DNA from 3 places in the Nocardioides ochotonae genome. Region 2 is predicted to be linked to each of the others. Evidence: predicted binding sites of a transcription regulator. Region 2 holds the regulator's gene; each other region holds the start of a gene.
The links. The regulator LexA, encoded in region 2, represses DNA repair genes until DNA is damaged. The targets are predictions, from matches to a motif close to TCGAACANNTGTTCGA.
Positions count from the first base shown of each region.

Region 1: HBO46_RS06420 (HNH endonuclease signature motif containing protein) is a predicted target of LexA. The motif match lies at 1,230-1,245, and genes of this name have one in related genera.
Region 3: HBO46_RS05700 (HNH endonuclease signature motif containing protein) is a predicted target of LexA. The motif match lies at 1,442-1,457, and genes of this name have one in related genera.

Region 1 covers NZ_CP061769.1:1,315,192-1,318,426, forward strand. Annotated here, with positions in the region: gene recQ (DNA helicase RecQ) at 1-570, shown strand, start outside; gene HBO46_RS06415 (hypothetical protein) at 578-1,132, opposite strand; gene HBO46_RS06420 (HNH endonuclease signature motif containing protein) at 1,287-2,540, shown strand; gene HBO46_RS06425 (ATP-dependent nuclease) at 2,878-3,235, shown strand, end outside.
Region 2 covers NZ_CP061769.1:3,637,316-3,640,550, reverse strand. Annotated here, with positions in the region: gene HBO46_RS17480 (ATP-dependent DNA helicase) at 1-1,549, shown strand, start outside; gene lexA (transcriptional repressor LexA) at 1,686-2,408, opposite strand; gene HBO46_RS17470 (LysM peptidoglycan-binding domain-containing protein) at 2,781-3,128, shown strand.
Region 3 covers NZ_CP061769.1:1,163,190-1,166,424, forward strand. Annotated here, with positions in the region: gene HBO46_RS05695 (uroporphyrinogen decarboxylase/cobalamine-independent methonine synthase family protein) at 1-84, shown strand, start outside; gene HBO46_RS05700 (HNH endonuclease signature motif containing protein) at 90-1,217, opposite strand; gene HBO46_RS05705 (MFS transporter) at 1,534-3,235, opposite strand, start outside.

The DNA of each region.
Region 1 (3,235 bases), 1.9 Mb from region 2:
GTCCGCCTCGCCCAGCGCCGCCAGCGCTACGGCGCCGGCCACGTCATCGACATCCTGCTCGGCAAGACCAACGAGCGGATCGTCAACCTCGACCACACCTCGCTGAGCGTCTACGGCATCGGCACCGAGCTCGACGAGAGGCAGTGGCGCGGCGTCGTACGACAGCTCCTCGCGCAGCGGCTGCTGACCGTGGGCGACGACGGCTACGGGACGCTCGAGCTCACCGAGGACTCCTCCGCCGTGCTGCGTGGCGAGCGCGAGGTGCGCCTGCGCCACGAGGTCGCGCCGTCCTCGACCCACCGCTCGCGGTCGTCCTCGCGGAAGGCCAAGCCCGACGACGTACCACTCGACGCGGCGGGGGAGCAGCTCTTCGAGCAGCTCCGCGCCTGGCGCGCCGCGACCGCCAAGGAGGCCGGCCTCCCGGCGTACGTCGTGTTCCACGACGCCACGCTGCGCCAGATCGCGGCCGTGCGTCCCACGGTCCGTGAGCAGCTCGCCGGGATCTCCGGGCTGGGTGCCGCCAAGCTCGAGAAGTACGGCGAGGCGCTGCTTGGCGTCACTGCGGGTTAGGCCTGGCCTAGTCGCGGTACAGCGGCACGTCCTCGCCGTAGCGCACCTTTCGGACCGCCCCGGGTAGCGCCCGTGCCAGGGCGCGGGCGGCCTCGACCGAGCAGCCCACGGTGAACTCGATCTCCTCGTCGACCTCGCAGGCCAGGCACCACGCCTGGTCCTCGGGCCAGACGAGGTGAGGTGCTGCAAGCTGGTCCTGAGCGGAGCCGTACCACGCCAGCGCCGGCGCGTCCCTGAGCTCGCTGACGGGACCGGTGAAGAGCAGCATCCGTCGATGCGGGATCGCCACGCGCGGGGCCTCGGGGATCCGCCCCCGACTCGTCCAGCCCTCCCAGATCGCGGCGTAGCCGCTCTGGGGCGTCGTCGTGTGACCCGCCAAGGTCGCGAGTGCTGTGCGCACGGCAGGCTCTTCGCCGTCCTGGTCGGCGTCGTCAGCGAAGGCGATCCGCACGTAGACGTCGAAGCCGGGTGGGCCGTAGCGAACGAGGTCCCACCAACCGACGTCGGAGCGACGCAGCCATCGGGCCGGGTCCGCTGTCGTTGCCGCTCTGACCTTCGACATGCGCCCAGTCTGGGGCAGCCACGGTGGAACGGGCGCACTTCGGGCCCCAGAGCGGCAACCACGTCGGCAGTGCACAGATGGGGTAAACCCCTCGACCTCGAACGCACGTTCGACTAGACTTGACAGTGTCATCCCGCAGCTCTCGGAGGCTCGCATGGCTCACCCGATCCGCCTCGCCGCCCGCGAGATCGAGGTTGCGCTGAAGTCCGTCGCCGACGTCAACCCGGCCTTCATGACCACCCCTGACAAGGCGGCCGCGCTGGTGGAGCTCGCCGCGGTGGAGGCCCGGGTGGCGGAGCTGCGGCTGCGGGTCACCGCCGACGCCGGCGACGTCGCCGACGAGTCGGGCGCGCGGGACGCAGGGGCGTGGGCCGCGGTCGCCACGCACCGGCGCCGCGGCGACTGCGCCGCCGAGCTCCGGCTCGCCCTGGCGCTCGAGGACCGGCCGGTGCTGGCGGGTGCGCTGCGCGACGGACGGGCCAACCTCGACCAGGCGCACGTCATCGCCGCCGCTCTGGCCAAGCTGCCGAGCGAGGTGTCCGCGGAGATGGTCGACCAGGCCGAGGCCGTGCTGGTGGAGTACGCCGACCGCTTCGACCCCACCGAGCTGAGCCGCCTGGGCCGCCGGATCCTCGACGTGATCGCGCCCGAGATCGCGGAGGCCGCCGAGGCCCGCCGCCTGGCCGACCTCGAGGCGTCCGCCCGTCGGCGCATGCGCCTGCGGTTCCGCGCCCTCGGTGACGGCACGACCCGGATCAGCGGGTTGATCCCCGACGAGCACGCTGCCCGGCTCGCGACCTACCTGCACGCCTTCACCAACCCCCGCCGCGACGACGCCGCCTCCCCGTCCCCGGAGGCCACGCAGGCGCCGCGCGAGCCGTACGGCCGTCGCGCCGCTCAGGCGTTCTGCCAGCTGCTGGAGACCCTCGACCCGACCCGCCTGCCGATCCACGGCGGCGACGCCACCACGCTGATGGTGACCATGTCGTTGGCCTCGCTGCGCGCCGAGCTCGCCACCGCGACGCTGGGCAACCCCGCCCCGGGCGACTCCCACGACCGGATCACCGCCGAGGAGGCCCGCCGCCTCGCCTGCACCGCCCAGATCGTCCCCGCGGTGCTCGGCGGCAAGGGCGAGGTCCTCGACCTCGGCCGCTCCCAACGCCTCTTCACCCGCGCCCAGCGCCGCGCCATGGCCCTCCGCGACGGCGAGTGCCGCGCCGAGGGCTGCCACATTCCGGCACCGTGGTGCGAAGCCCACCACGCCGGCGATCCCTGGGCGGCCGGCGGCCGCACCGACCTCGCCGACGGGCTGCTCCTCTGCTCCCACCATCATCACCGGGCACACGACCCGCGGTTCGCAGCCGATCGGTTGGCCGATGGGGGAGTCAGGTTCCATCGGCGGACGTAGGTCGGCGGGGGCGGTGCTCAGCAGTAACAGGACGCACTCGGAATGTCGTAAGTGAAGGGCGCGGGCCGGTTCGAGCATGAGGCGCTAGAGCCGGATCTGCTTCACGAACAGGTGACAGGCGGGGTTAGCCCGACTGGGTCGCTTCCGGTGTCATGATCAGCTCGGATTCGATGGTGATGAGTGGCCGGCGCTAGCCGCATAGATCCGCCAGTCCCACCAGCGCCCAATCCCCCACGCAGGGCTGACTCGTCGGGGAATCCGCGCCCAACCGTCCGTCCAGCGTGAGAGGGTTCCCGCGAACGGTCGCCGCACCCGGGGGACCCTGTAGGAGGTTGACTTGAAGTCAGAGATCCGTGATAGCACGATCACGGCCCTGTCGGAGCGTGTGCGCAAGCGGGGATATGCGAAGTACCTCTCCGGCATGCGCCTCGTGAAGCTCCGTGGGTTTGCGGATGTCGAGGTGCGGTTCGACTTCCCGGTAACGGCGCTCATCGGCCCAAACGGCGCGGGAAAGACGACCATTCTCGGCGCGGCCGGTCTTATCTACGACTCCGTCCTGCCCCGACGGTTCTTCGCGAAGAGCGGTGCTTACGACGGGTCCATGCGTGGTTGGAAGATCGAGTACGAGCTGATCGACCGCGATCGGCAGGGGTCACCTTCGTTCAACCGGACCGCGAGCTACCTTCAGGCCAAGT
Region 2 (3,235 bases):
CTGGGCCGACAAGGAGGCCGAGGACGGCGGCAGCGGCGAGCGCGACAACGCCCCGCGCCACACCGACAAGGAGTGGCGCCAGGTCAGCGTCAGCCACCGCGAGTGCCTCGGCGCCGCCAAGTGCCCCTTCGGTCAGGAGTGCTTCGCCGAGCTGGCCAAGGAGAAGGCCCAGAAGTCCCACCTGATCATCACCAACCACTCGCTGCTGGCGATCGACGCGGTCGAGGGCGTCCCGATGATCCCCGACTACAACGTCGTGGTGATCGACGAGGCCCACGAGCTGACCCAGCGGGTCACCCAGGCCGCCACCGACGAGCTGTGGGCCGCCGAGGTGGAGCGGGCCGCCCGGCGCGCCCAGCGCTACGTCGACGGCAGCGAGGCCGACGACCTCTCCGACGCCGCCGACGCACTGCGCGCCGCGATGGGCGAGGCCCGCCCGGGGCGCCTCGAGCAGCTCCCGGTCGACCTCGGGGACGCGCTCGTGCTGGTCCGTGACAGCGCCCGCGCCGCGATCTCGGCGTTCCCCAAGGACAAGGACCGCGACGGGGAGGCCGACGCCGGCCGCACCCAGGCCCGCGGCACGCTCCAGGAGGTCTTCACGACCGCGGAGCGGATGGCCGCGGAGCTCGACTCCGACGTCCTGTGGATGACCGAGGGCTCCGAGCGGATGCCCCCGCGGCTGTGTGTGGCGCCGCTGCAGGTCTGGGGCCAGATGCGCGACAAGCTGCTCAACGAGAAGACCGTCGTGTTCACCTCGGCCACCCTGATGCTCGGAGGCGACTTCAGCTCGGTCGCGACCAGCGTCGGGCTCAAGCCGTCCGAGCGGATCATCGACGGCTCGCCGACCGCGGCCGCACCGGGGGAGGGCCAGCCCTGGCGGGGCCTCGACGTCGGGTCGCCGTTCGACTACGGCCAGCAGGGCATCCTCTACGTCGCGCGTCACCTCCCGCCGCCGGGACGCGACGGGCTGGTCAAGGCCCAGCTCGACGAGATCGTGGAGCTGATCGACGCCGCCGACGGGCGCGCGCTGGGCCTGTTCTCCTCGCGCCGCGCGGCCGAGGCGGCGGCCGAGGAGGTCCGCAAGCGGCTTCCGCACCTGACGACGCTCGCGCAGGGCGACGCCCAGCTGCCCGAGCTGGCCAAGCAGTTCGTCGCCGACCCGCACACCTGCCTGTTCGGCACGCTGACGCTCTGGCAGGGCCTCGACGTACCCGGCGAGACCTGCCAGCTGGTGCTGATCGACCGGATCCCGTTCCCGCGCCCCGACGACCCGCTGATGTCGGCGCGGCAGAAGGCGGCCGACAAGGCCGGCGGCAACGGGTTCATGCAGGTCGCCGCCACCCATGCCGCGCTGCTGATGGCCCAGGGCGCCGGTCGGTTGATCCGCACGACCTCCGACCGCGGCGTGGTCGCGGTCCTCGACCCGAGGCTGGCGACCGCGCGCTACGGCGGCTTCCTCAAGGCCAGCCTGCCCTCGATGTGGACGACCACCGACCCGGGGATCGTGCGCCAGGCGCTGGCCCGGCTCGCGGGCAAGCCCTCCGCCTGAGCCGCTCCGCCGGCCGGCATCGCGCCGCGTGCGCGACGAGCGAGGACCTCGCAACGGCGACGGGGCTGGCGCGGGGTGAGCGTGTCACCCCGCGCCAGCCCCGGTCAGAGCCGCGCTGCGTCGATCCGTGCCGGGATCAGACCCGGCGCAGGACCGCGGTGACCTTGCCCAGGATCGATGCGTGGGTGCCGTCGATGGGCTCGTAGGCGTCGTTGTGGGGGAGCAGCCAGACCTTGCCGTCCTTGCGCTGGAAGGTCTTCACCGTGGCCTCGCCGTCGATGAGCGCGGCCACCATGTCGCCGTTGTTGGCGGTCTGCTGCTGGCGGATCACCACGTAGTCGCCGTTGCAGACGGCGGCGTCGATCATCGAGTCGCCGGAGACCTCGAGGAGGAACAGCTGCCCGTCGCCGACCAGCTGGCGCGGCAGCGGGAAGACGTCCTCGACCCGCTCCTCGGCCAGGATCGGCCCACCCGCGGCGATCCGACCCACGACGGGCACGTACGACGGGGCCGGCACGCTGTCGCCGATGCCGGTCTCGTCGATCGAGGATCCCTCGCCCGAGGACATCGCCTTGCGTGCGGCCATCACCTCGGGCAGGAACACCTCGAGGGCGCGCGGGCGGTGCGGGTCGCGCTTGATGAAGCCCTTCTGCTCGAGGACCTTCAGCTGGTGCGCGACGCTCGAGGAGCTGGTCAGGCCGACCGCCTGCCCGATCTCGCGCATGCTCGGCGGGTAGCCGCGCTTCTCGATGCAGTCGGTGATGTGGGTCAGGACCCGCACCTGGCGCGGGGTGAGCCCGGTCGCGTCGGCGGGACCGTCGGGGAGCTCAGCGACCCCGTCGCTCTTCTTCTTGGCCATCTGTGCCTTCCCTCGGGTCGTGGTCCGGGTTGTCGGTGCCCGCTCGCCCGGTAGTCGTCCCCGGGTCGGTGGCGTGAGGCCACCGTAGCGACTCCCACCCCCAGAGTTCAAACATCTGTTCGAAGGGCGTGTCGCGGGCCGGTCGCGGACCTCGACCCTCGAGGTGCCTCGAACATTTGTTCGCTCAGGTGCTTGCGTTCCTCGAACACCTGATCTAACGTCGTACACATGTTCGATCGAACGTCTGGTCGAACCGCTGATCTGGTCCTGTTCCGGCGGGACTGTCGGTGGCGGGCGTTAGACATCCTCTGACGCCGCGATCCGCGGCCGACGCACTTTCCTGCACTTCCCGGCACTTCCCCAGGAGCCATCATGAGCACGCTGCACCCCGCAATCGCGATCGCCCCCGCTCGCCCGACGAGCGGTCAGTCGGTGCGACTCACCCGCCGAGGTCGCGCGGTGATCTTCGGGTTCTGCGTCGCGGTGCTGCTCGCCGTGGGGTTCGCCCTCGCCGGCGGCTCGATGGCCACGGCGGAGAAGGGTCAGGCGGAGCCCACGGAGGTCATCACGGTCGGCACTGGCCAGACCCTGTGGGAGATCGCCTCGGAGATCAGTGACGACGGCGACGTGCGTGAGGCGATGCGTCACATCGAGCGGCTCAACGCCCTCGAGTCCCCGATGCTCATCGCCGGTCAGCGCCTGGCGGTGCCCACCAGCTGACGCCACATCCAGACATCGCCGGTCGCCTCGACCCCGACCGGCGAGCAGGGGAAGAGCGGGGGGCGGGACCATGAGGTCCCGCCCCCTGTTTCATGTGCGGAGGCGTC
Region 3 (3,235 bases), 1.8 Mb from region 2:
CCCGCCTGCGGGCTGGCCGGGGCCTCGCCGACGTGGGCGCGTCAGGCGCTGACGCTCGCGCGCACCACCGCCGCCAACCTCTGAGGCGCTCACCGTCGGCGCGGTGAGCCCGTCACCCCGGGCGGGTGGGCGGTGACCAGTCGGGTCTCGCCGCGGTGCTTCGCGAGGTGGAGCCCGTGGGGTGATCGCCAGAGGTACGTCGCGGTGTCGGTCTTGTCGTAGGTCCACGCGGTGTGTGTTTTCGCCCGATGGTGTCGGCGACAGAGTGGGGCGAGGTTGCAGCTGCAGGTCGGGCCGGCCTTCCCGTCGGATCCGCTCTTGTCGTGGGCGGTGACGTGGTCGGTGTCGCAGCGTCGGGAGGGCCGGTCGCACCAGGGGAAGGCGCAGCTCGGCTGGGTGAGGTGGAGTTGTTCTGCCATCCGGTCGGGGATGGCGTAGGCGTCGGTGTGGTGGTGATCGTCGAGGTCGATGATCGGCTTGATCACGACCTCGGTGTCGGGGTTGCCGCACCAGTCGCGGACCTGGTCGGTCGAGATGACGGACCTGGTCTCGTCCACGTGGGCGACCCCGGCCTCGTCGCGGGAGATCGCGGCCGCGGAGAGGTGGACATGGATGACGACCCGCCGGGGCTTCACGACAGACGTGGTCCCGGACGCACTGCCGTCCTCGATGGCCTGGTCGAGGCCGAGGCAGCGGCGGGCGATGTCGCCGGCGGCGATGGAGCGCCGCACGTCGAGGGACTCGATGGACCCGAGCTGACGCAGCTCCTCGGCGCGCTGCGCGATCGCAGCCTCGAGGTCGAGCGCGTCGGCCAGGTCGAGGTCGCCCTCGACATGGATGGTGCCGTCGTGGTTCGCACCTTCCGTGTGCACGTTGAACCGCCGCGACTCGGCCGCAGCCAACCGTGCCTTCTCCGCGGCGTTGGGGTCGAACATCGCCTGAGCCTCGTCGACGAGCCGGGCGAGGGTGACCAGCCCGACCTTGCCGGCGACCGCGGCCAGCTGACGGTCGACGTAGGTGGCGCCGTCGAGGGAGAGCTTGTGGGTGAGCTGGGCCAGGCGGCGGGCCTTCCACAGCGGGACCTTGCCGGCCTGCACCAGCCGCCAGGTCCGCTTCAACCGGTGGGCCAGCTCGAGGGCGTCGGCCATCAGGCCCCGGGCGGAGTCGGTGGAGATGTCGAGTGCGGCGCAGAGCTCCATCGGGGCGAACTCCGCCACCTCCGGGGCGCGCCCTCGCCGGCGAGCGGAACCACGAGCTCCCACCCGAACACGGGACCGGGCTCGACCGACTCCGCGGGATGCAGGTCGGCCCACGCCAAAGCGGCGCGTACGACGTCGACCTCGGCTGCGTGGGCGTCGGCCCGTCGCTGCCGCGCGAAGGCCAGCACGGCGGCGGGGGAGCCGCAGTCGGGGATGTCGGGGGAGGCCATGCCTCAGTCTAGTCGAACGGACGTTCGAGAGGCGTCTGCAGAATGGGGTAACCCGCTTGGGCCGCACGGGGACCAGTTCGCGCGCCGCAATCCCGAGCCCGACCTCAGGCGTCCGCGCCCTTGACCTTCGGCACCTCCGGGACCCCCGAGTCCTCCGGCACGGTCCGCCCGCCGAGGTCCTCGGGGCTGATCCGCAGGAAGGTCCAGATGATCAGCGAGGCGAGGAGCATCAGCAGCGCGGCGACCTGGAGCGCGTGCGTCGCGCCGTCGGTGTACGTCGCGGTGTAGAGCGCCGCGTCCAGGTTGCTCAGGCTGCCGCCGGGCACGGAGGCGTCCGGGTCGACGCCGGCCGCGCTCAGTCCGTCGCGCAGCGGACCCTCGACCTGGTCGGTGGTGCGGTTGACGAAGTGCAGCGACACCGTGCCGAGGACCGCGAGGCCCAGCGCGCCGGCGACCTGCTGCACGGTGTTGAGCACGCCCGAGCCGACCCCGGCGTCCTCGCGGCGTACGGCGTGGACGGCGGTGAGGGTCATCGGCACGAAGGTCATGCCCATGCCGACGCCCATCAGGAGCAGGAACGGGAAGATCGCGGTCCAGTAGGACACGTCGGCGCCCAGCGGGTCGGCGCCCGGCGCCAGGCTGCGCAGGACGGCCGCGGTCGAGTCGTCGACGTCGTAGCGGGAGAACCCGTAGAGGGCGGCGGAGGCCATCAGGGTGCCGGTGCCGGTGATGTAGCGGACGCCGTACCGCACGACCAGCTTGGAGGAGATGACCGCGCCGACCATCACGCCGACCGAGAAGGGCAGGAACGCGACGCCGGTGTGCAGCGGCTCGTAGCCGAGGATGCGCTGCACGAACTGGCCGTTGAAGTAGAACATCGCGAACATCGCCCCGGAGGCGAAGAACATCGCGACGAAGCTGGTGCCGCGGGTGCGGTCCAGCACGATGCGCAGGGGCAGCAGCGGGTGAGTCACCCTGCGCTCGAGGACGACGAACGTCACCAGCAGCGCGATGCCGGCCGCGAGGGCGGCGATGGTCCACGGGTCGCCCCAGCCGTGGTCGGCCTCGCCGGCGCGGGAGAGGCCGTAGACCAGGCCGAGCAGACCCAGGGTCGCGGTGAGCGCGCCGGGCACGTCGAGGCGGTTGCGGTTGCGCTCGGACTCGCTGAGCCAGCGCGGCGCGAGCAGGGCGGCGACGAGGCCGATCGGGGCGTTGATCCACAGCGTGAGCCGCCAGCCGGTGACCTCGAAGCCGAAGATGCTGTCGATGCCGGTGAGGAACCCGCCCAGGAGCAGCCCGACCGCGGCGCCGATGCCGGACATGCCCGCGAAGACGCCCATGGCCTTGTTGCGAGCCGGGCCGGCGGGGAAGTTGGTGGTGATCAGCGACAGCGCCGCGGGGGAGGCGAGCGCCGCGCCGGCGCCCTGGAGCGCCCGGGCGCCGAGCAGCATCCAGCCCTCGGTGGCGCAGCCGCCGAGCAGCGAGGCGAGCGCGAAGGTGCCCAGGCCGATCGTGAACGTGCGCCGCCGGCCGAGCAGGTCACCGAGCCGCCCGCCGAGCAGCAGCAGCCCGCCGAACGTGAGGGCGTAGATCGTCACGACCCAGGTCAGCCCCGCGGCGGTCATCCCGAGGTCGCGCGAGATGCTCGGCAGCGCGATGTTGGTGATGGTGCCGTCGAGGACCAGCATCAGCTGGGCCACCGAGATCAGCACGAGCGCCCGGCCGAGGTTGGGCGAGAGACCGGAGGCCTCGGAGGCGGAGGCCCCGGGGGTGCCGCCCTCCGGCTGGTCGGCGGCGGGTGCGGTG